DNA from 2 places in the Bacillus sp. FSL W7-1360 genome. Region 1 is predicted to be linked to the other one. Evidence: a T-box and tRNA genes for the amino acid it is inferred to sense, from the RefSeq annotation. Region 1 holds a T-box; the other holds one or more tRNA genes.
The links. The T-box of region 1 lies ahead of ileS (isoleucine--tRNA ligase). A T-box ahead of a tRNA ligase gene usually reads a tRNA of that ligase, here a tRNA-Ile.
Positions count from the first base shown of each region.

Region 2: it has a tRNA-Ile gene. The T-box ahead of ileS (isoleucine--tRNA ligase) is inferred to sense a tRNA for this amino acid. The anticodon was not compared.

Region 1 covers NZ_CP151950.1:689,056-704,055, forward strand. The annotation lists gene NSQ26_RS03440 (cell division protein SepF) at 1-252, shown strand, start outside; gene NSQ26_RS03445 (YggT family protein) at 275-556, shown strand; gene NSQ26_RS03450 (YlmH family RNA-binding protein) at 602-1,336, shown strand; gene NSQ26_RS03455 (DivIVA domain-containing protein) at 1,477-1,983, shown strand; T-box leader at 2,034-2,260, shown strand; gene ileS (isoleucine--tRNA ligase) at 2,312-5,080, shown strand; gene NSQ26_RS03465 (bifunctional 2',3'-cyclic-nucleotide 2'-phosphodiesterase/3'-nucleotidase) at 5,417-7,297, shown strand; gene NSQ26_RS03470 (TraR/DksA C4-type zinc finger protein) at 7,525-8,085, shown strand; gene lspA (signal peptidase II) at 8,187-8,645, shown strand; gene NSQ26_RS03480 (RluA family pseudouridine synthase) at 8,642-9,553, shown strand; gene pyrR (bifunctional pyr operon transcriptional regulator/uracil phosphoribosyltransferase PyrR) at 9,736-10,266, shown strand; gene NSQ26_RS03490 (solute carrier family 23 protein) at 10,397-11,713, shown strand; gene NSQ26_RS03495 (aspartate carbamoyltransferase catalytic subunit) at 11,723-12,616, shown strand; gene pyrC (dihydroorotase) at 12,635-13,912, shown strand; gene carA (glutamine-hydrolyzing carbamoyl-phosphate synthase small subunit) at 13,905-15,000, shown strand, end outside.
Region 2 covers NZ_CP151950.1:1,654,014-1,669,013, reverse strand. The annotation lists gene fabI (enoyl-ACP reductase FabI) at 1-21, shown strand, start outside; gene NSQ26_RS08570 (alpha-helical endospore appendage domain-containing protein) at 113-445, opposite strand; gene NSQ26_RS08565 (hypothetical protein) at 608-1,018, shown strand; gene NSQ26_RS08560 (nucleotide sugar dehydrogenase) at 1,078-2,334, opposite strand; gene NSQ26_RS08555 (BMQ_0737 family morphogenetic spore coat protein) at 2,803-3,510, shown strand; gene NSQ26_RS08550 (hypothetical protein) at 3,610-4,320, shown strand; gene NSQ26_RS08545 (CgeB family protein) at 4,323-5,261, shown strand; gene NSQ26_RS08540 (glycosyltransferase) at 5,254-6,327, opposite strand; gene NSQ26_RS08535 (DUF1360 domain-containing protein) at 6,321-6,662, opposite strand; gene NSQ26_RS08530 (ATP-dependent helicase) at 6,740-9,049, opposite strand; gene comGA (competence type IV pilus ATPase ComGA) at 9,183-10,196, shown strand; gene comGB (competence type IV pilus assembly protein ComGB) at 10,193-11,230, shown strand; tRNA gene NSQ26_RS08515 (tRNA-Ala) at 11,377-11,452, shown strand; tRNA gene NSQ26_RS08510 (tRNA-Ser) at 11,474-11,566, shown strand; tRNA gene NSQ26_RS08505 (tRNA-Met) at 11,588-11,664, shown strand; tRNA gene NSQ26_RS08500 (tRNA-Gln) at 11,675-11,749, shown strand; tRNA gene NSQ26_RS08495 (tRNA-Gly) at 11,755-11,826, shown strand; tRNA gene NSQ26_RS08490 (tRNA-Gly) at 11,858-11,931, shown strand; tRNA gene NSQ26_RS08485 (tRNA-Ile) at 11,965-12,038, shown strand; gene yidD (membrane protein insertion efficiency factor YidD) at 12,063-12,296, opposite strand; gene comGC (competence type IV pilus major pilin ComGC) at 12,522-12,830, shown strand; gene comGD (competence type IV pilus minor pilin ComGD) at 12,811-13,251, shown strand; gene NSQ26_RS08465 (hypothetical protein) at 13,241-13,525, shown strand; gene NSQ26_RS08460 (competence type IV pilus minor pilin ComGF) at 13,509-13,955, shown strand; gene NSQ26_RS08455 (hypothetical protein) at 13,942-14,295, shown strand; gene NSQ26_RS08450 (YqzE family protein) at 14,337-14,522, shown strand; gene NSQ26_RS08445 (DUF2626 domain-containing protein) at 14,620-14,859, shown strand; gene NSQ26_RS08440 (MBL fold metallo-hydrolase) at 14,946-15,000, opposite strand, start outside.

The sequences.
Region 1 (15,000 bases):
CTTATAGAACCACTTACATATGACGAAGTCCAACAAGTGGCCGATCATTTAAAGCGTCGCAAGGCAGTCGTTCTCAATGTAGGACAAATTGAAGAGGACGAAGCGCGACGTATGGTTGATTTTTTAAGTGGTACTGTGTATGCGATCGATGGTGATATTCAAAAGATTGGTCCCGGTGTGTTTGTGTGCACGCCAGATAATGTAGAAGTGACAGGATCGATTTCGGCTTTTATAGATAATAAGATAGAGTAAAAATGAAAGGTGGCGTATCATCATGTCAGTTGTGATATTTATTTTCTCTTTTTTACACAATGCATTTTGGTTGTACACATTTGCGTTGCTTGCATATATTTTAATGTCGTGGTTTCCAAATGCTCGGGAAACGGCGTTTGGTCAAATACTAGGTCAAATCTGTGAGCCGTATTTGGCAATTTTTCGGAGCTTTATTCCACCACTCGGGATGATCGATTTGTCACCGCTTGTTGGTATTCTCGCGTTGCGTTTAGCAAGTAACGGGCTTATTGCACTACAAAATATGATTTTGTCGCTTTTTTAAAGACGCATGATGTACGAGCATTTTCGGGAAACAGAACGTCCCTTTGTGGATGACGTCCGTACGTTATATGATCAGGTGGTACAGTATCATCAAGAGAAGATGACAGATTTTCTTAATAGGCGAGAACAAGAAATAATGAAAACTATCATTGGAAAAGATGAAGCGGTAGACCTTTGTTTTTTCGGCGGTTCTGCGCAGTGTGAACGAAAGCGAGCGGTGCTCCGTCCCAGCTATTTAAAGGATGAGCAGTGTACATGGTCAATCAGTATTTTAGGCGCTTCATTCTCAAGTAAATTTGTCAACATCGCTCATCGTGATGTACTTGGGGCGCTTATGCAGGTTGGTTTAGAGCGAAGGAAGTTTGGTGACATTTTTGTTGCAGACAATCAGTGTATGTTTGCTTGTGTAAGTGAGGTTGAGGGCTATGTTCGCAGCGTCCTTACGCGAATTGCGCAAGTGAATGTTGAGCTCTCGCCGTTGCCGCTTTCAGCATTTATCGGCCCTCCTGTGCAGTGGGATGAACGCCATGTGACGGTATCTTCGTTACGGATAGATACGATGGTTGCGGTGATTTATAGCCTATCACGAGCCAAAGCAGTAACGGCCATTGGAAAAGGACTTGTAAAAGTAAACGATTGTCCTATTGAGAAAGCAAATGTCCACTTATATGTAGGTGACGAAATATCTGTCCGAGGTCTTGGGCGTGCAAAGTTTTTACAAGCGCATGGACTGACAAAAAAAGACCGTGTTCGGGTTGTCATTGGACGCCGTCTTACATGAGGACACATGAAAAAGAAAAAATGAAAGCAGGAATTGGCAAGGCGCTGTCGAATAAGTAACGGTAGTGAAGTTTTCGCAAGGACGATTTTGGTTGAGTAACAAATACATACTTGGCCTATTTTAAAGAGGAGGTGGCTGCATTGCCTTTAACACCATTAGACATTCACAAAAAAGAATTTACGCGTTCATTTCGTGGTTATGATGAGGATGAAGTGAATGAGTTTTTGGATCAGTTAATTAAGGATTATGAAGCAGTGTTACGAGAAAAGAAGACATTGTTTGAACAAGTGACATCACTGGAGGAAAAACTCGCTCATTTTAACAACATCGAAGAAACATTAAACAAAGCTGTTTTGGTCGCACAGGAAACTGCCGACGATTTGCGTCGTAATGCAGAAAAGGAAGCGCAGCTTATCGTGAAAGAGTCTGAAAAGAATGCGAATCGCATTGTAAATGAGGCATTAATGAAGTCTCGAAAAGTGATGATGGAAACAGAAGAAATGAAAAAACAAGCGTCTGTGTATAAAATGCGCTTTAAGATGTTGATTGAAGCGCAACTAGAAATGTTACGGAGTGAAGACTGGGACCGTGTTGTTGATGAAGAAGTAGAGGAATCTGGATCAACACAAGAAGTGCCAGCAAAGTAACTTGCATTTAGCTTGCAAGTATTATATAATGCTATTCAACTGAATGAACGTTAAAAGCAGTGAGAGGGACAGTATGTAAACAGGAACAAGCTAAAGCGAATCGGGGATGGTGTGAGCCTGGTCATTTGTTCGTTTACTGAAAATCACCCTTTAGTTCTATGCATGAATGCCGGGACAGGTTTGTAATGCATGGCGCGTCATCCGCGTTACCAGTGTATGAGTGGGAGTTGTTGCTCTCATGAGGGTGGTACCACGGGAAAAGCTTCTCGTCCCTTTTCGGGATGAGGGCTTTTTTGTTTTTAATGAGATATGGAAAAGGGGCGACGAGATGGATTATAAGCATACATTATTAATGCCAAAGACGGCGTTTCCGATGAGAGGGAACTTACCAAATAGTGAGCCGAAACGACAAGAAAAATGGCGTGAGACCGATATGTATAAGCAAGTGCAGACACGAACGGAAGGGCGACCTTTATTTATCCTACATGGCGGTCCACCTTATGCCAATGGTGACTTGCATATGGGGCATGCACTCACACAGACGCTAAAAGATTTTATTGTGCGTTATAAATCAATGACTGGTTTTCAAGCACCATTTGTGCCCGGCTGGGATACGCATGGATTACCAATTGAAACAGCATTGACGAAGAATAAAAAAGTGGATCGCAAAAAAATGAGCACAAAAGCGTTTCGTGAACGGTGTGAGGCATATGCTTGGACGCAAATTGAGCGGCAACGGGAACAATTTATGCGTCTGGGCGCGCTTGGTGATTGGTTCAATCCGTATGTGACCCTCGATAAGTCGTTTGAGGCGCGGCAAATTCAAGTATTTGGCGAGATGGCATGTAAAGGTTATATTTACAAAGGAAAAAAACCGGTGTATTGGTCGCCGTCGTCTGAATCTGCATTGGCAGAGGCAGAAATTGAGTATCATGATAAGCGTTCGCCATCTATCTATGTTTCTTTTCAAGTTATGGACGGGAAAGGTGTCTTGTCTGAAGATGATGCCTTCGTGATTTGGACGACGACACCGTGGACGCTCCCAGCCAACCTCGGGATTACAGTACATGCGGATTTAGATTATAGCGTTGTTGCAGTAGATGGACGCTCGTATGTTGTTGCAAGTGGTTTACTTGATACGTTAAAGAAAGAACTATCTTGGGAAGATGCGACTGTTACGAAAACAGTGAAAGGAAGCGCACTTGAATATATTACTGCGAAGCATCCGTTCTATGAGCGAACAGCGCTTGTCATGAACGGGGAACACGTGACGCTCGATGCCGGAACAGGATGTGTGCATACCGCGCCAGGTCATGGGGAAGACGACTTTGTTGTTGGTCAGAAGTATGGATTAGATGTGTTATGTCCAGTGGATGAAAAAGGCGTTATGACGGAAGAAGCACCTGGTTTTACGGGTGAATTTTATGACAACATTAATAAGCAAGTGGCAGAAAAATTGACGGAAAACGGTTCACTTTTGAAGTTGTCGTTTATGACCCATTCTTATCCACATGACTGGCGGACGAAAAAACCAGTCATTTTCCGAGCAACAGCACAGTGGTTTGCCTCGATTGAAAAAATTCGTGGGCAATTGTTACAGGCGATCAAGGATACAAACTGGTTTCCTGAGTGGGGTGAAACACGACTTGCTAACATGATGCGTGATCGTGGTGATTGGTGTATTTCTCGTCAGCGTGTGTGGGGCGTGCCAATTCCTGTTTTTTATGGAGAAGATGGGCAGGAAATCATCACGGAAGAAACCATTGCGCATGTCGCCCAGTTATTCCGCGAACACGGATCGGGCGTGTGGTTTGAGCGAGAAGCAAAAGACCTTCTTCCACCTGATTTTACATCACCACATAGTCCAAATGGTCACTTTACGAAAGAAACAGATATCATGGATGTCTGGTTTGATTCTGGTTCTTCTCATGAAGCGGTCTTAAAAGAACGCGAAGATTTGACGTTTCCGGCAGATGTTTATTTTGAAGGAAGTGACCAATACCGAGGTTGGTTTAACTCCTCACTGTCAACGTCAGTGGCAATCAATGGGGTTGCGCCTTATAAAACTGTATTAAGTCATGGGTTTACGATGGATGGCGAAGGGCGGAAGATGAGCAAGTCGCTAGGAAATGTGATTTCTTTGGCAGATGCAACGAAGCAGTTAGGTGCAGATATTGTGCGTTTATGGGTCGCATCATCTGATTACCGAGCGGACGTGCGCGTTTCAAAAGACATTTTACAACAAGTCGCAGAAGCGTACCGGAAAATCCGCAACACATTCCGCTTTTTGCTTGGGAACTTGCATGATTTTAACCCTGAGGTAGATCGAATTGCACCGAGTGAACTGAGCGGTGTTCATCAGTTCATGTATGTTTCATTGCAAGAGTTGATTGAAAAAGTACGCCAAGGTTATGACGAATATCAATTTGTGACAGTGTACAATGAGTTCCGCAATTTCTGCACGGTCACACTTAGTGCGTTTTATATGGATATTGCCAAAGATACACTTTATATTGCGCCAGCAAATGACCCGGAAAGACGGGCATTCCAAACGGTCATGTATGAAGCAGTGGTAACCTTATCGAAATTAATTGCGCCGATTTTGCCGCATACAGCAGAAGAAGTATGGGAAAACATTCCTGGCGTCGCTGAAGCAAGTGTGCAATTAACCGATATGCCAACGGCGGAACAACAACAAAATGTCGCAGGCTTGAAAGCTGAATGGCATAGGCTCATGAACGTGCGTGATGACGTATTAAAAGCATTGGAAGAAGCGCGAAATGAGAAAGTGATTGGCAAGTCGTTGCAAGCATCGTTGACGTTGTATCCAACAGGAGAAGTACGTGAATTACTTGGGCGCACGGCTGATTTACAAAAGCTGTTTATTGTATCGGAGGTTGAGGTGGCTGCACCAGAACAAACCGTACCAGAAGCAGCCCATCAGTTTGAGCAACTCGCTGTCCTCGTGAAGAAAGCAGCTGGAGAGACTTGCGCGCGTTGTTGGCAAGTAAATCAGACTGTAGGTACGGTGGCGGCACACGAATCGCTATGTGCACCGTGTGCGGAAACAGTAGAAAAATTGGCGCTTGATGCTTGATAAATGATGCGTGTCGGGAAGTTAAATCGCACCTCGGGTTTCGACCGGAAGAGCACGTTTTAGAGTGTACAGCGTGTATGCAATCATTGACCCACCAAGATTTGTGACTCAAATATGGTGGGTCTCATCTTGCATTGGGCTGATGTTTTACTAATTTTTTTACATAAAATCGACATTTTTTGATACTTTCCCCAGTTGTAAGCCGTTTCATATACAATAAAGGTGTACCATAATGAATGGAGGTTTTGCAGATGAAATCTACGAGCTGTATGATTTTTTGTTGATGTATGCATTTTGTTATTGATCTACTGGTTTAACATTTAGGAGGGATTTTTTATGAAAAAATGGCTGTTATCGGCGATCATGCTTAGCACTTCACTCGTAGTTGTTGCATGTGGTGGTGAGAGTGACAAAGTGAGCAAAGAATCGAGCGGTGAAAATGCAGAAGACACTGAGAAACTCGTGATCATGGGCACAACAGATGTTCATGCCCATATGATGCCCTACGATTATATGGTGGATGAAGTGGATGACTCTTTTGGTTTGGCGAAAGCACATACGCTAGTGGAAGAAATTCGTAATGAACATGAGCATACACTTTTATTAGATAACGGGGATATGATCCAAGGGAGTGTATTAGGAGAGGTTCTCTCTAGTGTTAATCCGGTCAAAGCGGACGAGCCGCATGACATTATGGATGCGATGAACCTCATGAAATACGATACGGCAGCACTAGGAAATCATGAGTTTAATTTTGGGCTGACGTACTTAGATGATACGATTGCGAAAACGAAATTCCCGTGGTTAAGTGCAAACGTTTACAATGAAGGGACAGATGAATTGCGTTATGACCCTTATACGATCATTGAAAAAGAAATCGGTGGGGAAACTTTGCGTATCGGTGTGATCGGATTTGTGCCACCACAAATTATGACGTGGGATGCTGTGCATTTAGAAGGGAACATTTATGTTGAGGAAATTATTGATTCAGCTGAAAAATACATTCCCAAAATGAAGAAAGAAGGCGCTGATCTTGTTGTTGCGCTCTCTCATTCGGGCATTGATCCAAATGATGAGGCAAGTGAAAATGCTGCATATCAGCTATCTCAAGTAGAAGGCATTGATGCGATGATTCTTGGTCATCAGCATTATGTGTTCCCCGGATCAGATGACTTCACTGACATTGATGGGGTTGATGTAGAGAAGGGAACCGTTAACGGTGTACCGGCGGTCATGCCCGGGTCTTGGGGTAACCACTTAGGTGTGATTGAACTCGACCTTCGTCATAAAGACGGCGCATGGGAAGTCGTTTCGTTTGATAGCAAAGTGAAAGAAACGGCGAAGTATGATCCACATCCTGATATGGTGGCACTTGTTAAGGAAACGCATGAGGCGGCGGTAGCGTATGTCAATCGTCCTGTCGGGGAAGTAGAGAAAGATTTGAACACGTTTTTCTCTCGCATCATGGATAACGAGGTCGTTCAATTAGTGAATGAAGCACAATTAGATTACATGAAGCGCAATTTTGCTGGAACAGAATATGAAGAGATGCCAATGCTATCAGCTGCTGCGCCTTTCCGAGCCGGACGTGGTGGGGATTATACAGACGTTGGGGCTGGTGAAATCGCGATTCGTGATGTCAACGATATTTATGTCTATCCTAACACGCTGCATGTCGTCAAGGTAAATGGTATGGCGCTTCAAAAATGGCTAGAGCGTTCTGCAGAAAACTTCTTACAAATCGATCCAGCTTCTTCTGAAGAGCAACCTTTGATCGATACTGATTTTGCCAGCTTTAATTTTGATACCATTGAGGGCGTAGCATACAAAATTGACGTGACAAAGCCTGTTGGAGAACGTATCGTTGATCTGACATATGAAGGAAAAGAAGTAACAGCAGAGGATGAATTCCTCGTGGCAACAAATAATTACCGCGCAGGTGGAGGGGGAGACCACCTGGAGGATGTAGAAACGGTGCTCGCTTCCACAGATGAGAACCGCGAAGTAATTATTGACTATATCCGAAATTACGATGGCGTATTAAATGTGGAAGCATCAAACAATTGGTCAATCGTTCCTTTTGAGACGGACGCAAAAATTGTATTTGAAACGGATATCGCTGGAGAAAGTTTGGCAGATCAAACAGCAAACGTTGCTTTTGTCGAATTGCTTGAGGACACGACAGGTCGCTTCCAGTTTCATCCGCTTGTACAATAGCAGAGTTCTTTTTGTTTTTGTAAGTTGAATAAAAGAAGTGGCGTGAGAGGGCGAACAGTTTAGAATATAAACGTTCGCTTTCTCTTTGCTTTTGGATCACATGAGACTGATGAAAAGACTCTCGAGTTCTATATACATTTTGTCGATGGCATTTGTTTCGTTTGGCTAATATTGGTGGGTAATATCTGTTAAAATCCGGTGATGCTATCGAAAAGGAGATGGTGTTGATGGACGAGCATTTTTTACATTTAAAGGAAACATTGTTGGCACGAGCGGAGACGTTAACAGCACGTTTGGCTGAGCCAAATTCGCATGATACTGGAGAACTTTCGCATTATGATAATCACCCTGCTGATACAGCAACAGCATCCTTTGAATATGACAGAGACGCGGTGTTACACAAGCAAGTGGAGGATGAGCTCCATGAAGTGAGACGTGCGTTAGCAAAGTTTGCAGACGGCACATACGGTATATGTGAGAAAACGGGGGAAATGATTCCGTATGAACGTCTTGAAGCGTATCCTACCGCAAGAACAGTCGCTGCTTACCGTAGTAAAGCGAATCATGTTGTCCCACAAGTCGGTACATTGACGAACAACTATTTTGCTGAAGACCGTGAATTCGACGCATATGAGCGTGTGAGTCATTTTAATGATCGAAGAGAGACTGAGGAAGAAGGCGCAGAAATTGGTGAGCGCTTAGCAACAGGGATGACTGGTTTTCATGGATCAGAAAGGGTTGTTGATGAGTCTCGCGACAACGCACGGACTTATCCAGAACCAGATTAAAGATAACCAGCTTGTTTCCCTACGCATTTTGCAGAGCGACTTTCGGAGAAATATGTGTTACACTATGGATACATCTTAATTGTGTAAGGGGGCGGGCGTGCTTGGCTTACGTCATCGCATTGGTAATCATCGCACTGGATCAGTGGACAAAATGGCTTGTTGTCACGCACATGGAGATTGGTGAGAGAGTTCCAGTTCTCGGTCATGTGCTTTCTTTGTATTCTCATCGAAATGATGGGGCGGCGTTTGGAATTTTATCGGGACAAATGTGGTTTTTTTATATTGTGACAGTGGGCGTAATTGGTGTCATTATTTATTTAATTCAAACGGAAGCAAAATCAAAGCGATTGCTAAAAATTGCGCTAGGTCTCGTACTAGGAGGCGCAATTGGTAATTTTATTGATCGTCTATTAGCAGGGGAAGTGGTGGATTTTATTGACACATTCGGCAACTTTCCGATCTTTAATATTGCTGATGCTTCACTATCTGTCGGTGTAGGTTTATTTTTACTTCAGATCTTAATGGATACATGGAAAGAAAAAAGGGGAACAAGTCAATGACGTTTTCGTGGACAGTAACAGAAGAACAACATGAGGAACGAATTGATCGCTTGTTGGTGACCTTGGTTGAAGATGTTTCACGAACATCTGTGCAACGTTTGATTCACGATGGGGCAGTGAAAGTGAACGGTCAGATGATCAAACCAAATTATAAAGTACAAATAGATGATCACATTGATTTTGCTTTTCCAAAAGCATCAGAAACAGTGATTGAATCTGAGGACATCCCGCTTGATATTGTTTATGAAGATGAAGATGTCATGGTTGTGAACAAACCTCGCGGCATGGTTGTGCATCCTGCGCCTGGACACCGAAGTGGCACACTTGTCAATGCGTTGCTTTACCATTGTCGGCATTTACCGAGTATGGATGAGCATGTGCGTCCTGGATTGGTACATCGGATTGATAAAGACACATCGGGCTTGTTAATGGTTGCGAAAAATGAGTTTGCGCACGCGCATTTATCAGCGCAGTTGAAAGACAAAACGACGGAACGATTGTACAAGACCATAGTTCACGGCGTCATTCCTCATGCAAAAGGAACAATTGATGCGCCAATCGGTCGTGACCAACGTGACCGACAAAAAATGACGGTGACGCATGTGAATAGTAAAAATGCAGTGACGCATTTTACGCTCGACGAGACGTTTGCGCATTATAGCTATGTATCATGTCAATTAGAGACAGGTCGCACCCATCAAATTCGGGTTCACTTTGCGTATATTGGTCATCCAGTCGCGGGAGATGCGAAGTATGGTCGTAAAAAAACGTTACCGATTGACGGACAAGCACTTCATGCAGAGATTCTCGGTTTTTCTCATCCTCGAACTGGAGAAGCGCTACGTTTCTTTGCGCCTATCCCAGAGGATATGCATACGCTGTTGCAGCAGTTGCGCGAAAAAGCTTGACAAGCAATGTGAAGTTTGCGATACTAGATGAAATGAATAGGATCCTTTAAATACAGTCCTGTGAGGCTGGGAAGGTAACGGCTAGGTAGCTGTGTCATTGTGCTGCCTAAAATTTCCTTGTCCTCATGACGGACAAGGGAATTTTTATTTTCTACGTGTATCCGGAACAGGAGGTTTAGCAAATGTCGAGAGTAATATTAGATGCAGATGCGATTCGACGCGCAGTGACGCGGATGTCTCATGAGGTGATTGAACGAAACAAAGGGACAGAAAACATTGTATTGGTTGGGATAAAAACACGTGGCATTTATTTAGCAAGACGCATTGCGCAGCGGATTGAAGAAATTGAAGGGGCTGCGGTGCCAGTTGGGGAAATTGATATTACACTTTACCGTGATGATTTAACGATGAAAACAGCAACACATGAGCCAATATTACAAGGAAGTCATATTCCTGGTAAAATTGATGGAAAAACGATTATTTTGGTCGATGATGTGTTGTATACAGGTCGAACGGTACGTGCCGCTTTAGATGCATTAATGGATATTGGCAGACCAGCAGCCATTCAACTAGCTGTATTGGTGGATCGTGGTCATAGAGAACTACCGATTCGTCCAGATTATGTCGGAAAAAATGTGCCGACCGCTCGTCAAGAGAGAATCGCAGCGAACGTCAATGAGGTTGACGCACTTGACGCAGTAATAATTGAATAACTCCTCTTTAAATCGAGTCCAGTGAGGCTAACAAGAGGAACGGTGTGGCTCATTTTGGCTGCCCTTGTTCTCACGTGCCTCCTGTACTTACAGGGGGTATTTTATATGGCAAATATAAAGGAGTATACCAATGAGACAATCACGTTCAATGCGATTAGGAATTCGTGAAATTCCTAATCTGCAACAATGGTTATTTTTCAGTTTACAACATTTATGTGCCATGGTTGGCGCGACAGTCCTTGTTCCGATACTCATTGGCATGAGCCCTGCAACAGCGCTGTTATCGAGTGGACTTGGAACACTTGCTTTTTTACTTGTGACACAAGGGCGTGTTCCTGCTTACTTAGGTTCTTCGTTTGCATTTATTTATCCAATCATTGCAGCGCAAGAGATTGGCGGACCAGAAGGGGCGATGATCGGGAGCTTTTTTGCCGGTGTCGTTTATGGCGGTGTGGCAATTGCGATCAAGTTCTTTGGCGCACGCTGGTTGTTAAAAGTGTTGCCGCCAGTCGTTGTTGGACCGATTATTATTGTCATTGGATTAGGACTTGCAACAACAGCCGTAGGAAATGCAATGTATATGCCGGGAACCGACCAATACAGCTTAACGCATGTGATGGTGGCTGCGGTCACATTAGGGGTGGCGATCATTGCCGCTGCGTACTTCAAAGGTTTTTTAAACTTAATTCCTGTTTTACTTGGACTAGTGGCGGGTTACTTCGTTGCGCTATGGCAAGGTTTGATTGATTTACAACCAGTTCGAGAAGCAAGCTGGTTTGCCGTACCCGATTTAATGATTCCTTACATCACCTATTTACCGAGTTTTAACTGGACCATTATCGTCCTAATTGCACCGGTGGCACTTGTGACATTGGCCGAACATATGGGTCAGTTAATGGTGTTGAGCAAAGTGGCAGGGCGCAACTTTTTAGAAAAGCCAGGGATGCATCGCACTGTATTCGGTGATGGACTAGCAACGATGATTGCGGCAATGATTGGAGGACCACCGAATACAACATATGGTGAAAATGTTGCGGTTGTAGCAATCACACGGGTGTTTAGCGTGTTTATCATCGCAGGAGCGGCGTTGTTCGCCATTGGCTTCTCTTTTAGCGGAAAAGTTGCCGCAGTCATTTCTTCGATTCCACCGGCGGTGATTGGTGGCATGTCAATCTTACTATTTGGTGTTATTGCTACGGCAGGCTTACGGATGCTCATTGATAACCGGGTTGATTTCGGGGAGAAGCGAAATATGATTATTGCTGCTGTCATTCTTGTCATTGGCATTGGCGGTGCAACGGTTCGCTTCACCACACATTTTGAGCTCTCTGGCATGTCGCTTGCGGCTGTCGTTGGTTTATGTTTGCATGCAGTATTGCCAAATCGCAAGGCGAGCTATGGGAAAGAAACGATGTTTGATTCTCAAATGAACACAAAACGAATATAGGAGGCAGCGATGAAAAAAGACCTGTTAGCACTTAGCGAATTAACACGCCATGAGATTGAATCCCTTTTAAACGAAGCAGAGGCATTTGCTAACGGAGAGTCGTGGCACGTCGCAAAGCAAACGTTTGTCGCCAATTTGTTTTTTGAACCGAGTACGCGCACATCATGCAGTTTTGAAATCGCGGAGAAAAAAGTAGGGGTAGATACATTAAATATTTCTGTCGCGCATTCAAGTGTGCAAAAGGGCGAGTCTCTTTATGACACTGCTCGAACGTTAGCATCACTCGGGGTGGCAGCACTTGTCATTCGTCACCCAAAGGACCGCTTTTATGAGCAGTTAAAAGGGATTGAGATCCCCATTTTAAATGCCGGTGATGGCTGTGGTAATCATCCGACCCAGTCATTACTTGATTTACTGACAATCAAGCAACAATTTGGTTCATTCCGTCGGCTGCGTGTGGTCATCGTTGGGGACTTGCTTCATAGTCGGGTAGCACGTTCTAATGCGGATGTGTTGAAAAGGCTTGGTGCAGATGTGTATGTGAGCGGTCCGCAATCATGGATGGGCACTTTTGTACATGATTTTCCATATGTGACAATGGATGAAGCAGTGAAGGAAGCGGATGTGCTCATGCTTTTACGGGTGCAGCACGAACGGCATGACGGGCAAGAAGCGTTTTCAAAAGAAACTTATCATATGTTACACGGGTTAACCGTGGCGCGAGAAAAGCAAATGAAGCACGATAGCATTATTATGCATCCTGCACCTGTCAATCGCGATGTGGAAATCGCAGGAACACTTGTCGAGTGTGAACGTTCCCGTATATTCAAACAAAGTGAGAATGGTGTATTTGTAAGAATGGCCGCGTTAAAGCGCGCACTGTGTAATGAAGCAGCTGAATAAAGAGAGGAGCGGTTCAAGGTGGTCATAAAAATATCAGGCGGTTTTACGTTAGATGAGAATGGACAGAAACAAGTAAAGGATGTTTACGTGAAAGACGGTGAAATCACGTACAAATTGAACGAGGCAGATGAAACATTTGATGCTATAGGGATGATCGTAAGTCCCGGATTTGTGGATGTGCACGTTCATTTACGGGAGCCAGGTGGGGAAAAGAAAGAGACGATTGAAACAGGAACAAAAGCGGCTGCTCGTGGTGGGTTCACGACGTTGGCGTCAATGCCTAATACGCGCCCGGTGCCAGATTCAGTTTCTCACATGATCGATTTACAAGAAAGAATCAAGCGCGCTGCGCATGTACGCGTATTGCCATATGCAGCGATTACAACACGGCAATTAGGAGAGGAGTTAACCGACTTTGCTGGTTTAAAAGAGGCTGGGGCATTTGCTTTCACGGATGACGGTGTTGGGGTGCAATCGGCCGGGGTGATGTTAAAAGCCATGAAACAAGCAGCAGCTTTAAACATGGCTGTTGTCGCTCATTGTGAAGACAATACACTCATTCAAGGAGGGGCTGTGCACGAAGGACGCTATGCCGCATCTCATGGCTTACCTGGTATTCCGTCTGTTTGTGAAGCGGTGCATATTGCCCGAGATGTGTTGTTGGCAGAGGCGGCAGGCGTGCATTACCATGTATGTCATGTGTCAACGAAAGAATCCGTGCGTGTGATTCGCGATGCGAAGCGAGCAGGCATTCATGTGACTGCTGAAGTGACGCCACACCATTTGCTTTTATGTGAAGAGGATATTGTTGGGGTGGATACAAACTATAAAATGAACCCTCCTTTACGCAGTGCTAAGGATCGTGAAGCATTAATTGAGGGGCTTTTGGACGGGACGATTGACTTTATTGCGACAGACCACGCTCCGCATACAGCAGAGGAAAAAGCGACGACAATTGCGCGCGCGCCGTTTGGAATTGTTGGCTTGGAGACAGCTTTTCCACTGTTGCATACGCATTTTGTTCAGACGGGCAAGTGGACCTTGAAACAACTCATTGATTGGTTCACAGTGAAACCATCCAAAACGTTTGGATTGCCATACGGCACGCTGAATGAGGGGGCACCTGCGGATATTGTTATTTTAGATACGAACGCACAGGAAACGATTAACCGAGAGACATTTTTTTCAAAGGGAAAAAACACACCGTTTCATGGATGGCATTGTACAGGTGTTCCAACTGCTACCTTCGTGGGTGGTAAAAAGGTTTTCCAAAGGGAGCGAACAACCAATGAATAAACAACTTGTGCTGGAAGACGGCACCGTCTTCAAAGGAGAAGGTTTCGGGGCAGATGTAAGCTTAAGTGGAGAAGTCGTCTTTAATACAGGAATGACCGGTTATCAAGAGATTTTATCTGATCCATCTTACTGTGATCAGATTGTGACGTTAACGTACCCACTCATTGGTAATTACGGCATAAACCGTGATGACTTTGAGTCGCTTGCACCGATGATTTCAGGTGTGATTGTCAGAGAAGTAGAGCATGAGCCTAGTCATTGGAGAAAGAAAGAATCACTGCATGACTTACTCGTTGCAAAAAACATCCCCGGTCTCGCTGGCATTGACACTCGTATGTTGACACGAAAAATTCGTATGCACGGGACAGTGCGCGGCCGCATATGCGATCTGACAGTAGACACGACAGAAGTGGCACGCATGTTACGAGAAGAGACGCCACGCCGAGATCAAGTTGCGCGTGCTTCTGCAAAGACGCCTTATCATGTTCCTGGAAAAGGCAAGCGGGTTGCGCTCATTGATTGTGGCATGAAGCATGGTATTTTACAATCACTCATTGAACGTCACTGCGATGTCATTGTCGTGCCATACACCACGCCAGCAGAAGAGATTTTACGCCTACGTGCCGATGGTGTTTTAGTTTCTAATGGACCGGGGGATCCGACGGATATACCGGAAACAATTGAGACGATCAAGGCATTGCTTGGAAAACTTCCTCTGTTTGGGATTTGTCTAGGGCATCAATTGCTTGCTCTTGCATGTGGCGCAACGACAAGTAAACTGTCATTTGGACATCGTGGATCGAATCATCCGGTCCGGCAGTTAGCTTCGGGACAAATTGAGATTACTTCACAAAACCATGGCTATACCGTTGATGTTCATTCTTTAATGGAAACAGACTTGGAAGTAACCCATGTAGACGTAAATGATGGCACGATTGAGGGGCTTACCCATAAGTCTGTTTTAGCATTTAGCATACAGTATCATCCAGAAGCAGCACCTGGACCACATGATGCGGGCTATTTGTTTGATGAGTTTCTCCAACTTATGGTGCAACATGTTGAGACAAGACGAGAGGAAGTGGAACGTA
Region 2 (15,000 bases), 960 kb from region 1:
AACATTTTGTCCTTATCATAAGAAATAAGACTGATACAAAGAAAAAGGCGTGCACTGGTAATGGCAGCACGTCTTTTTTTTATCAGTCTCAGAAATCCTGCAATGATAAGCATTATCCGCCATTAGGTGGTCCAGTTGGTACAGGAAGATCTAATATTTTAACGACATTCTTTAGTTTAGATTCTAAAATCATTTCTTTTTTAAAGATGGCGTCTAGCATGGATGCTACACTTTCATTAATCTCTATAATTTGTTCTACAGTGGCAGGAGGCCCAGTAATACCTGGTAGTGTACCAAGTACATATTGGATTTTCTCACCTTCCGCATTAATGATATGGGCGAGCCCCATTTCTTCCATGGCAATGGAGGCTAACAACAAATTTACGACAGCATCACGATCAATGGTAATCGTTGGTGTGAAATTGGGCATGCTTGCTTGAGACATTGGATTCCCTTCTTTCTATAGGCGGTTATTCAATCATATGCACCATTTCATTTATCTTGCTTGTATGATAATAAAAAATAGATCAACATGCGATTCCGTCATTTTTACTAATTGTATTCATACATATGCAATAGGAACGTTTTTTAGAAAGGGTGTGAAGGAATGAGTGAAGAATCTTTACGACCATTACGATTGACAGGCATACAGTTACAGCAACGGTTGATTCACGTACAGTCAGAAAATAATCGCTTGAAACGAGAGTTGGCACGTTATAAAAATGAATACCACTATGATATGATTGATCAATTAAAGAAGGAAAATGAGCAATTGAAACAACGCATTTCATTAATTGAGGAGGAAAAACAAATCAATGAAGAACCAGTAATTGTTGGTCAGCATTTTGTGCAGGAGCAGCCGGAGGAAAGTTTACATCGTAAAGAAAGTGCCGAAAGTAATTTTTTCGTTTCTCACCAAGAGAGGGAAACAGATTTAGAAGAAAAAAAGGAGCATAACTTAAAACATTCAGGTGAAGAGGATTGGTTTTCTCATAGTGTAAAAAGCCGTTCACGTTAAGAGAATAAGGAAAAAACCGTTGCGTGATTTTACAGCAACGGTTTTTTGTGGGAACTGTTTTACAATCGCTCTATCGGTTTCTCTGAAGCAATTGGACAGTTACGTGTGTCAAATAACATGTTGCTATGTTCGGTAATTATATTGTAGTCAAGACAAGAATGATCAGCGGTAATGAGTACAAGTGTGTGACGAGCAAGTGTTTCAGGTGTTAGTGGGATAGACGTAAGCGTTTCTTGATCAATCGTCATATGTTCGATGTAAGGATCATGAAAAGAGACGCTCATTCCTTTTAAACGTAATTGGCGAGCGATAAGGGGAACAATAGATTGTCTTAAATCATTGACATCTTTTTTGTAAGAAATGCCAACAAGTAGAACGGAAGCATCCTTTTGATTAATGTTGTGTAACAACGACTGGACACGAGAAGCAATGTAATATGGTTGCGCATCATTAATTCTTTTGGCTAAGTCGATGAAGTCTGTTTGGATATTAGACTGATTGGCTTTCCACTTTAAATAAAGTGGATCGACAGGGATGCAATGCCCACCAATACCAGGGCCAGGCTCATAGTGGCTATAACCATAGGGTTTTGTTTTTGCGGCATCTAAAACTTCCCATACATCAATATCAAGGTCATGACAAATACGTGCCATTTCATTAATGAAGGAAATATTGATAAAACGCTGTGTGTTTTCTAATAGTTTTGTCATTTCTGCGACTCTTGGCGATGAGACAGGGACGAGTTGATCAAAAACAGGTGTGTATAATTGAGTAATTTCTTCAAGACATTGAGGGGTCACACCGCTTATGACTTTTGGAATTGTTTTAAAAAGATAAGATGAATCACCTGGATTGATTCGCTCAGGGGAATATGCAATATATACATCTTCTCCAACAATAAGATTTTCCTGTTCACACAAAGGAATGAGGACTTCCTCAGTTGTTCCTGGAAAGGTTGAACTTTCTAATACAATGAGTGTGCCTTTTTTAATGTACGGAAGTAATGACTTCATTGCTGTTTGGACATAGCTTAAATCAGGAGACTGGTCCATAATGAGTGGCGTGGGCACACATAAAATAATGGTGTCGACTTCTTTAACGCGTTTAAAGGAAGAAGTGGCAGTAAAACCTCTTCCTTTTAATGATGTGATCGCCTCGTTTGAGACATCTGATAAGTAAGAAATACTTTCAGATAATTTCTTTATTTTATTTGTGTCAATGTCGATACCTAGTACTTGATCGTGATGTTCAGATAATGAAATGGCTAATGGTAAACCGACATAACCTAGTCCGACAACGGCTATACGTTTTCTCACAGGTTTATTCACTCCTTTACGCACTGCTAATAGGTGTACCAAAAACTAGGCGAGTGTCTATACATTAATTTACTGTATTCATGAATGACTTAAATGTGAATCAAATAAATTGTTTTTAGCAGGATTTAAAATAACAAGGCTAGTCACTAGCCTTGTTTGCACGCTTATTTTTTTGACAGCAACACTTGAGTTGGTGTTTAGCCCCCTTCTTTTTTTTGTTCTTTTTAAATGATTGAAAGGTATATTGATCAGTAGACGCTTTTTTATGTGTCATTGTATTCTCCCCTAATGGTTCATTTGATGCCATAATGTATGCATTGATCTTTATTTTCGTCCGTTTTTAAAAAATAAATATGCGAATGCCGCACATATTGGCGCGAAAGTCATACTATACAGTAGTCCGAACACCTAGAAACAAGGTTCAGAAAGAGATAGCTTTTCGCTAAAAAATTCAAAGGAGGTCCCTCCATGAGTCACGATCAGGAAAAACACAGCGTGTGTATCAGCGTGCCTAAAGTATTTGACTGGGTCACACGTCAAGTCGACTTACCTACAATTAGTTTTAGGGAGCCGGAGCTGACGGATATATTCCCTTGTGATGAAACGCCTGGGGAATCATTGTGTGATTTTCTTGAGGATTTTCCAGGATACACCACTCGGTGTAGAGTATTAGAAGAATCCTTATTAACGAGGGAAGTCACCGATCCTGCATGTCGGGTACAAGTAAATGTGTGCCTGCCAAATGGCAAAGAGGTTTGCTTGGAGAAAGTAAAGGTGTTGGCAAAAGGGTTGCTAGAAGTTGACATTTTGGATAGCACAGGTGATGTCATTTGTACATCTGATCCGATTGAATTCGCCACGATCCAGACGTTCTATTTATGCGCACCAAAAGATACATTGGTTGATGCATTTATCTCTGCTGGTCAATGTGACGCTGAAATTGTGTGTGACGATACGTTTGCACAATTAGATATTTCTTTCTCCTTCTGCTTAGACATCCATGTATACGCAGATGTTCGACTTGAAGTAGAGGCAGCGTATTGCAAACCACGAAATGAATTCCCAGTTACAGACATTGTTTGCCGCGATAACAAGTTCCCACCTCAATGCCCGGTTGTATTTCCAGGCAGTGATCAATGCCCACAACCAAGTGTGAAACAATCATCGGACTGTTAAATAATCCGAGCCGTCTTCTAGGGGACGGCTCGGTTCTTCTTATTTTCAAATGTCCTACATAAGAATATGTATACACGAATGAATGAGGAGGTTGTTACAATGAGTCAGCACGAACAATGTATGTTAGATCCATCCGTAATTCAAATGAAACAGCAGTTATTACACTTTCGTTCAGAAATGGTCCGTCAAGACCGTCTACTTAAGCAAGTGGAAAAAAAATTACATGAAAGAGAAAGGGCCATAGCCGAATTGACTGAACGACTAGCAGAGTTGACAGAACATTCTACAGTCATAGATGAAGGTGAGAATAAGGAGCATGCCTCTATTCAAACAACACCGCTGATTCATCCTTTTTTTACGTATTCAGTTATTATGCCTACTCTTCCTGAGGAATCACTTTTAATCAAAGGACATTTTGTTATTAAAAATGAAGGATCGGTTCCTTTAACAGAGCCAATTATTTGTTTGTCATTTAATCACGCTGAAGATGCCAACTTATCGGGAAAGATTAAAAGGGATCATTCAAATAAGAAAAAGGACTATCAAATTTCTCGTGAAGGGGTCATGGATGCTTGGCACTATGTAGAAGAGAATGCTGAAAAGATTGCGAAAGAAACCGGAGAGTATTGGTTAAGGCCGCCAGTGAACACACTCTCTCCAGGTGAAGAACTTGTTTTTTCTGACTTTGAGATTACAGTCCCTACTAAAACAAACATATCACACACGGTACAAGTATATGGATTTGTTTACAGTTCAGAGTTACCATCAGGACAACAAGCAGCGAACGTCGTTACACTTACACGCGTATGAAGATGTTGTTCATTTCCTCGGGCTATCGACGTGTATATCCATATTTTGAACAGGCGCTTTGTCGTGCGTTTGCACAAGTAGGTGTGAAGGTGGTTGGAGAGAAACCGTGTCCAGTTCAGAGGGTTGCAGCGTTAAAGAAATTGTGTGCTACCCACCAAGTGGATTGGTTGTTTATGTTTTTAGGTAATCATTTGCCAGAGGACTTTCGGCAAGCGTTACAAGCACGTGACTTGCCCCCACTCGCCGTCTGGTTTACAGAAGATCCTTATCATATCGAACGATCAATTAACGTTTTGCCGGTTGTAAAACGTGGCTTTACTGTTGAAGAGGGTGCTGTGAAGTTTTATCAAAAACTCGGTGGGAATGTCTCATTTTTACCGTTAGGGTATGATGAAGATACGTTTTATCCACAGGAGAAAAAGCAAGTTTATGATGTGTGTTTTGTCGGCCATCCTTATCCTGAACGTGTCACGTTGTTAAAATCACTCGCATCAGCACTGCGCATTCAAATTGAAGTTGTTGGTCCATGGAGAGTTGATCAGCTTCCAAAAAAAGTGATACATCGATCGCGGTGGTTGCACCCTCGTGATGTTGCGCATTGTTATCATCGGGCAAAAGTGGTGTTAAATACATTTAGACCTTATGAAAAAGGAGGTAGAGAGATTTTTGCAAAAAGTGTCAACAATAGGTCGTTTGAGATTGCCGCTTGTGCTGGATTTCAATTGAGTGAACATCGTCCAGGCATTGCCCGCTTTTTTTCGAAACAAGAGATTGAGACATTTACAGACACAAAAAATTGTATTCAAGCAGTTCGGTTTTATCTCGAAAACAAAAAGAAAAGAGACGAGAAAAGAAAAAAAGCGGCAGAAGAAGTACGACGCGCACATACCTTTTTCCACCGTGCATCTCATATTGTGTCTCAATTACAAAAAGTTAATTGAACTGGAGTTGTTGTTTCAGAAGAGACACTTCATCAAGATGTTGGCACAAATAGTCCAATTGCTTGTAAAGCCCTTTGCCATTGTGCGTTTTGACGACCCATCCTCCCTGTTTTTTGAGGACGGTTTCTGCTTGCGCGCCGAGGTGGAAGCACAAGACAGGGTATCCGAGTGTCAGTGCTTCGTGGGTAGTGTGTGAAAATGCTTCTGGGCAAATAGAGGGAATACACACGATGTCAATCTCATCAGCGAGCAATTTTTTTTCTATATTTGCCGTTGTGTATGTTCCGCGTTGAATAAGCAAAGGCGATGCTCGTAAAACACGGGCAACTTGTCCATAACTATACAATTGAACAGGCAAAGGGTTAGACTTTAAGTACGTAAGTAATTCTTTCACCGGTTGCTCCCCTTTATGCCGAAATAAGTGACCGAGTAACGCTACACGTAATGGTAGGTGTGGCGTTTTTTTTGGTAGGGAATGTCTTTTGAGCGCAACCACATTAGGAACGACGTCTATAGAGACGTCCGGAAAAAAAGAAGCATAAATTTGTTTGACGGTGTGGCTTGGCGCAATGATTCGTGTAGCCTTTTTAAATAAAGTATAAAAAGTGTTGCGCCATTTCGTGATAGAAGGGGTGTGAGGACGTAACATCATTTTCATCTGTTTTATTTTATCAGGATGTATACACGCATCGCAGGTGCTGCTACTCGTGGGAATATGACAATAGTCACCATTTTTTCGCACGAAAAAGAGACGTGGACAAATTGCAAAGAAGTCATGTAAGTAAATTGTTAGCGGCGATTTGATTTGCTGGACAAGCCATAGGCAGTCTTGGAGTGGAATATTGGCCAAATGTCGGATAACAATACCTTTAATTGGGAATTTTTGCAGCTTTTGTGCAACCCGCTTCATAGTGGGCAAGTACTCTTTTTTTCCTGTTGGGTTAGTGAAAATGTATTGTGCACCACGTTTATAGCAAAAAATCATAGGAGACGACATTGCACGCATAGATTGGGCAATGCCGCCACCTCCATTATGATGGATGACAAACGTATAACTGGTCACCATTTACGCAACCCCGTTTCAATGATTGCTGCAACCCATGCGGCGCTTAAGATGATGATGATGGGAATGAAGATGGTTGGGAACAGCACAAATCCAAAATATAAGAAAATTGCTGCCCAAATGCTTGAACACCAGTAACAAGCAAGTAAAGCACCAATCCAATATTGTATCCCAGTTCCTTTAGGGTGTGGATAGAGGACAGTTTCTCCTTCCTCTTCTTCTTCCTTCCACGTTAAAAACTGTTCCCGAATTGGTGCGGTGATTTCGTCTTCCACCATGAGACGTGTAAATCTTCCAACCGCTAAAGCAAGTAGTAACCATTCAAATCCACCAAGCATGCTTATCCCCCCTCGTTTCATATTATGAAGGGGGGCAAGCATATATAACGGTCCACAAATGAAATATGAACAAACGATCATTGTCTACGTCCAGTAAAAGTGCGCAAAAAACGTGAAGGGTATACACGTTTTTTGCGATAGTATGTTGGCACAGAAATCGTAAGGTGTGTTTTCGCTCGCGTCATTGCCACGTACATGAGACGGCGTTCTTCTTCTAATGGTGCTTCATCTCTGCCTCGTAAAGCATCTAATGCATATTCGTGCGGAAGGCTGTTTTCTACAGCCCCAAGGATATAGACATGGTCAAACTCAAGCCCTTTTGCGCGATGGATGGTGAGTAAATGAACACCATCTATATGGGTGTTTAGTTGTTGTTTCTCTCGGTGCATCGAGGTCATTTGCTCGATATAGCTTAAAAATTCGGGTACTGTATCAAATTGGGCGGCGATCACTTGGAGTTGACGAAAATCATCGCTTCCTTTATCCATTTTATGTCCCTCATGCCCTTGTTTTTTTAATGTGTCTTTAAAGTCAAGTGTATGTTCAACTTTGTTGAGCGCTGCGGTTGGTGTAAGTGCTTGAAGAGAACGACATTGTTCGGGCAGTGTTTGCAGCCTTTTTTGCTGGAAGGTAGGCAAGTTCTCTAAAAATGAGAGCGCTTCGAGTGAACTGCACTGATGTGTTGTTTGCAATAAATGGATGTCTGAGATGGTTGTACGTTTCAAGAATAATGCTTGTAAAAGATCACTTAGTACAGTGATGTTTTCTTCATCTTGCCCGATACGTAAAAAGGCGAGGGCGCAACGGACCATGTTTCTTTCATAAAAACTGGAAAAGTCTTGTTCAATTGTAAAAGGAATACCGGTACTCATAAGCCGTTCAATGATTGCGCGGGCAGCGACATTGGTCCGGTAAATGATTGCAATCTCCAATGGTGACACACCGTCATTTAGTGTTTGCTGGATGTCTTCCGTAATCATTGTTGCTTCCTCTTCTTCATTGTAAGGATAAAACAAGTGTGGAGATATGTCCGTTGTATACTGGGCCGTTAACGTTTTTTTAGTTCGACGTCTATTTTTAGCAATGACTTCATTTGCGCAAGAAATAATGGGGTGTGAGGACCGGTAGTTTTCTGTTAAATAAATGGTTGTTGCTTCTTGATAGATATCTTGGAAGGATTGGATATAATTTGGGTCACTTCCGCGAAAGGCATAGATGGATTGATCGTCATCACCGACCACACATAAGTTGTGGGTAGGTTGAGCGAGTAATTGAATGATGTCAAACTGGATTTTATTAATGTCTTGGAATTCATCTATTGCAATATAAGCAAATCGTTGTTGGTAACGTTGCAAAAGCGACTCATTATCTTGGAGTAAGTGCAAACAACCAATTAACATGTCATCAAAGTCAAATCGTTGCGCAGTGATGCGTGTCTGTTCGTAGCGTTCGTAAAGGTGGCGGCAACGTTCTTCAAATATGTCTGACGGTTCCACTTCATTTGGGGCAAGCAGATGGTTTTTCCAGTAGCTAATTTGCGTAAGTGCTTGGTCAAAAGCAAACGAGTCGTCTGTTAATCCGAGTTCGTTTCCAACTTCTTTTAAAAGTTGCACCCTTTGCCATTCTGGTTGTAACAACTTTGCTGGCTGCCACTGATTGGGCGCTGCATGTTGTAACATCGTATAAAATAAGCTATGAAAGGTACGAATGACAAGTGTCTGCACACTTTTTGGATCAACTCCTGGGTATGTGCGCATGCGGACGCGCATTTCTTGCGCTGCTTTGGCAGTAAAGGTGATGAGCACCATTTCTTTTGGCGAAATGTCTGCACATGCGATCATGTAAGCTGCTCGACTGGTTAATACGCGGGTTTTCCCGCTACCTGCACCTGCTAGTAGACACAAAGGGCCGTGGACATGTTGAATCGCTCTCCATTGATTGTTATCGACAATAATATTTTTTTCAGCGAGTATATTGCGGTAACGATGGCTAGCAACAGATTGCTCAGTGATTGGTGGCCTAAAGTCTGACATTTTTGTCATGGCTGTTGGCGACCGCCATTTTGAAGGAGTAGGGTTAGTTAAGATTGCTCGGCGTTGTGGCAGGGAAAAAGATCCGATTGTTGTCGCCGCAGTTTCCTCTTTTGCCGCTTGTATGCGTTCATAAGCGGCTATTTCCTCAGCACATCTCATATCTGAGTCAGGATGGACAAACGTTGGCGCTTCATGAATAGGAAAACGCATGTCGAGTGGAGCCCCGCAATGCAAGCAGGAAACCGCATCTTTTTTACTCGCTAAATATAGTGCGTGCCACTTTTCACGCGGATATGTAGAAAAGGAGACCGGTTGATTTTTATAGAGAGCTGTTTTTATCGCATCATGTTGCACGATGTGACCTCCTCAAATGGTTATGTAATAAGTATCGTATCAAATTGTGCCGGGAAAGCACAATAAAATGTGTCAAAAAAGCAGGAAACATAGATGACGTGCGCGAATAGTACTGTAATGAGAGGAGTGATGTATGGAGATGGATGACGTTTTTAGCGCCAGTCAGGCGTTAATAAAGGAAGCGATAAATAGACAGGCGAGTGATATTCACTTTACCCCGCAAGAAGATGGCTACCGGATTGCTTACCGGATTCATGGGCAAATGAACGATGAAACCCTTTTGCCTTGGATGGAAGCAGCGCGATTGCTTAGCCACTTTAAGTATACCGCTGGAATGGATATTGGAGAACGGCGAAAACCACAAAGCACGTCGATGACATTTACGCACGAACAGCAAACATACCATCTACGCCTTTCCACCTTACCAGCGAAAAAAGCCGAAAGTTTAGCGATTCGGCTCACCCCCAGATTTGCTTCGTACACTTTAGATCAACTTCCAGTATTAAAATCCCATAGCAAACGACTAAAAAGTTTCCTAACATATGAAAGTGGTTTATTACTCTTTACTGGCGCCACCGGCTCTGGTAAGACGACAACGTTGTATGCGTGCATCAAAGCATTGCTTGCCCAAAAACAGCGGGCAATTGTGTCAATTGAAGATCCGGTTGAGCATGAAATTGATGGTATTGTGCAAGTAGAGACGAATGAACGGGCGGGGATTACGTTTTCTTCGGCATTAAAGGCAGTATTGCGTCACGACCCTGATATCATTGTAATTGGTGAGATACGTGACCAAACGACGGCCCAGCTTGCTTTTCGAGCAGCCTTAACAGGACATTTAGTGTTGGCGACGTTGCACACCGGGAGCGCACGTATGGCGCGTCACAGGCTCGAACAATTTGAAATTGCCCAGTGCGATTGGATGGAAGCAATACGAGCAATTATCCATCAAAAACTTGTGCCCCTAAAAGATGGGGACAGACGAATGGCATTATATGAATGGTTGACATGTATAGAAGAGGACATAAGTCAGGCAACAAATACGACGGTAACCATCCCTCATGCTGCGCGGCGGGCTTGGAGTATTGGTACAATTGATGATGCGACGTTGCAAAGTTTGTGCGGAAAAAAGGAGGGAGGTAGGTGAGGAGAAGGCGAGAGAAAGATATGCTTGAGACGATTCGATTTTTAGAGCGATTAGGACGGTTACTATCACAAGGATATGCGATGGATGCAGCGCTTGCCTTTCTTGTTGTGCACAGTTCCGCGCGCCTAAAAGCGTGTATTGCCACAATTCGAGCGGGACTTCAAGATGGGCAGTCCTTTCATGATAGTGTTGAAGTGCTGGCGTTACCAAAAGAAATTTGGTCGTTTATTTACTTCTATGAACAACAAGGAACCCTTGATGAAGGGCTGCTCAAAACGTCGCAGTTGGCGTTAAAAAGACAACAAACAACAAAACAATTACAAAAGTTGTTGCGTTACCCACTACTGCTTGTTTGGGGCACAGTGCTCGTCATCCTCGTTTTAAACCAGTTAATTGTGCCGCACTTTTCCTCTTTGTTTGCGACAATGAATACGGACCCACCTATGATGACCCAATTATTCTTCGCATTTATGCGGTATCTCCCAGTTGCATTGCTTTGTTTTGTGCTTGTTGTTGGCGTTGTGGTGCTTTGTTTTTTTCTACATTTTAAAAAGCGTTCTCCTCACGATCAGATGTCTTTCCTGTTAAAAAGAAAAAGCTTGCGTCCAATTTTACAAAGAGTCATCACGTATTACTTTGCTTTACAAATGGGACGCTTGTTACAAGCTGGCATGACGATAAAAGATGCGTTACAATTGTTTGAAGGACAACGTCAACTCCAGTTTTTACGAGAAGAAGCGACGTACATCAGAGAGCGATTAGCGCAAGGCGAGGCCATCGAGGCAATTATTTTTGAACGGGATTGTTTTATGAATGAGTTGGCACTTGTCGTTGAGAATGGGACGAGAACAGGTTCTGTTGCGCGTGACTTGCAACATTATAGTGACTGGTTGTATGAGGAAATGGATGATCGCATGCAAAAGGGTGCAACGTGGTTACAACCATTATTGCTCATATTCATTGGTGGTTTTGTGTTTACATTGTTTCTTGTTGTGATGTTGCCGATGTTTGAAATGATTGGTGCGATTGAATGAGGAAGACTTTTCCACTTTACGCAAGCGGGCTTTTTGAATGCGCCAAATATTTTTTTCAAAAAGCCCTTGCGTACGCTCACAACGTGTGATATATTATTAATTGTCGCTGTTACTTAACGGAATGCGGCATACATACAAAATCATTTGGGGCCTTAGCTCAGCTGGGAGAGCGCCTGCTTTGCACGCAGGAGGTCAGCGGTTCGATCCCGCTAGGCTCCACCATGTTATTTTTAAATGTTTAATGGAGGAATACCCAAGTCTGGCTGAAGGGATCGGTCTTGAAAACCGACAGGCGGGTTAAACCGCGCGGGGGTTCGAATCCCTCTTCCTCCGCCATTTAAAATGATATTTTTTCGACGCGGGGTGGAGCAGTCTGGTAGCTCGTCGGGCTCATAACCCGAAGGTCGGTGGTTCAAATCCGCCCCCCGCAACCAAACTTATAATTGGGCCATAGCCAAGCGGTAAGGCAACGGATTTTGATTCCGTCACGCCCTGGTTCGAATCCAGGTGGCCCAGCCATATTTGCGGGAGTAGTTCAGTGGTAGAACACCACCTTGCCAAGGTGGGGGTCGCGAGTTCGAATCTCGTCTTCCGCTTATTTATTTTATGACAGAAGTGCTCCAAAGCGCGGGTGTAGTTTAGTGGTAAAACCTCAGCCTTCCAAGCTGATGTCGTGGGTTCGATTCCCATCACCCGCTCCAATTAAAGCAAGGTCTTTTTTTATGCCTACATAAGGGCCTGTAGCTCAGCTGGTTAGAGCGCACGCCTGATAAGCGTGAGGTCGGTGGTTCGAGTCCACTCAGGCCCATTATTTTAGCAAAGCGTTGTTCAATTATGAGCGACTCTTTGCTTTTTTTTGCGGTACCGGGTCAAAACCGCCGGGGTGGAAAGGATGACATTTTAAGATGCGCTTACATGTCAAATAACCACCTTTTAGTGCGCCGTGCAGTTTAATTGCTTCGATCCCGTAGTGAGAGCATGTGGGATAAAATCGGCATGAAGGTGGTTTAAGTGGTGAGATGCATCGTTGATATAAGCGAATGAGTTTAATCATGAGTGTGCGCATGCAAAGCTCCCTTTCTGGGCAAACGATCCGGAAAAAATGAGTGTGTGATTAGTATACCAGAGACTTAAGTGGGAAGCGACGGATGCGCAAAAAAATAAAAAAAGAAGCAGGAAAATAAAGAGCGGTGTCTAATTGTATAGTAACGGGTCGTATGATCCCGTATTTTTTAGAAAGGTGGGTTGTCCTCTGTTTCATCCCCGTAAAAATTCCTCGAGGTGATAAAATTTGAAGCGTATATGTAAAGACGAGCGTGGCTTTACGTTAGTAGAGATGCTCGTTGTGTTGATGATCATTTCCTTATTACTCCTCATTGCACTGCCAAACTTATCCAAAAATACCGATGTTGCCGGTGAGCAAGGTTGCCAAGCGACACAGAAATTATTGCAAACACAAGTTGCTGCTTATGAAATCGAGCATGGTACGCTCCCAACAAACTTACAAGCGCTTGTCGATGAAGGATATGTAGATACTGTCACCTGTCCGAATGGCAAAACGCTTTTGTTAGACGGTCGTAATGTTGTTATTTCTCCGTAATGAAGATGGTTTTACGTTAGTAGAGTTGCTGATTTCCCTCCTCATTTTGTCACTCGTTTTGCTCATCCCTCTCTCTTTTTTTCCAAACACAATAAAAACAAAAGAAGCGTTCTTAGCTGCAGACAAACTAAGAGATGATGTGCGTTTAGCACAACATATTGCCATGTCAAATGGAGCGCGTATCGACTTATCCTTCTCTGATCAGCAACTGACATTAACGAGTGAAGGTGAGGTTATTGCGCAATTTTCTTACCCTATTCCTATAGTGATAGAAGCGGTAACAATGGACTTCAACGAAATTGCGTTTTTAGAAAATGGTCACCCCCGTCAATCAGGCACATGGACTGTGGTGATCCACGGACAGACATTTGTCTATACGCTTCAACTGGGGAAAGGACGTGTGGCATATCGTGAACAATGAAGGATTTGCGTTAATGGAGGCGTTAATCGGTCTACTTTTATTAAGTTTAGTTGCAACCATTGTGCTTCCGTTACTGGTGACGATTTATGAAGACAAACGCGCTTTACAGCAAGAACAAGACCTCTTACTTCACTTAGAGGAGAAGCGGTATGCCTATGATATGGCAAGCGACCAAGACGGGTGGCACGCCTCTGAAGTAACAGGTGTGTTGAAATATTGCAAGCAAAGTCCATTACACAAAAGGGTGCATTGTGTCTATGTTAAAGAGCAGTGAAGCAGGATTTACGTTGTTAGAGCAGCTCATTGCTTTATTTGTGGTCTCTATTGTTGTACTTCTAGGCGCTGCTTTCTTTTCGTTTTTTATGACACAGTCATCCTCATTTAGCCAATTTCAAGAAACACAATTGTTTTTCAATCATTTGGCAACGGAAGCAAAAGAGGCAGATACGCTTGTGTGGCATGAAGAAGAATTGCAATTGCAATTCCCAGATTTCACATTGAGTTATCGTGTACAAAGAGAAACGGTGTTGCAACGTTTTCGGAATGGACGTGGGTTTGTCAGTATGGTTGAAGGTGTAGACGATTTTCATTGTAAAGTTGAGGAGGTATCCGCGGTGTGCCGCGTGCAATTAGATAATGGCAGCGTGTTTGAACGGCGTGTTTGGACAATGAAAGGAGTGATAAAAAACGTTGTGGAAAAATGAACAAGGAGCGGTACTTCCGCTGACATTATGTGTGCTACTACTTGTAAGCGTGTTTTTTAGTTATCAACTGTATACGTATGAGCGGAAGTCCACCTTTGTTGCGCACCAAAGCGATCAACTTATGTTAGATAATTTGTTACAACTTGGGCTTTCGTTTGCATTAGAAGAAGAGAACATGTCTCCGCTTATCGTTTCACATGGTGAAGTTTATTATGAATTTGCAGATGACGAGATTCTTATTAGTGCCCAATTACAAAACGGCGCAAAACGTGTTGCAACTGCTGTCGTTGATGAAGGCGGGAAACTGCTGCGATACCGTCAAGGAGAAGGTAAAGATTAAATATGCCAATAGGAGGGTAGGCTAATGATGAGGTGGAAGAGATGAAATTCCAAGATTTACTTAAATTTGCGACAGAAGAGATGGTAAAAAAGATTGAAGAACCGCAAGAAGTGCGGAAGAAAGCACGTGCTGAAAAGAAGGCTCAACGAGAGCCTCTTTCTACATGGGCGTTTGGTGTGCTGCCAATGGCGTTTTCGATGTTCAAAAGACGGAGACAGTCCGAATAAATAAAAGTGCTTTGTATGTGTGGGAGAAAGCATTTACAAGGCACACATTCATCGTATATAATGGTGGAGAGAATGTTTTGTGAAAGGGAGGAAGAAGATGGATCGCATGTTTCGTGTGTTAGCGTTCTGGACAGGAATCTTTTCAGTGCTCTTTTTTATTGGGCATATGGAAACAATGTCCCTATTGTTTTTTGCACAGACAGTCATCTTGCTAGGGCTTAGTTACTTGAAATTGTCCGAACGCGTGTATATGTATATTTTTGCAGGGTATTGTACGTTGTTTTTTGTTGGGTTCACGTACTACTCAATCTTTTTATACGTGCCAGGCTTTCATTAAAACCGATACATAGGGCATATCGTCGGCAGTTTCAGCGGCGTGATGTTTCTTAGCTGAACTGCCGACTTGCTCAAAAGCGAACGGTTTTAAGAGGGGAATCCGTGTAAAAAGGGATTGTTTGCCATTTCAGCGCCGATGGTT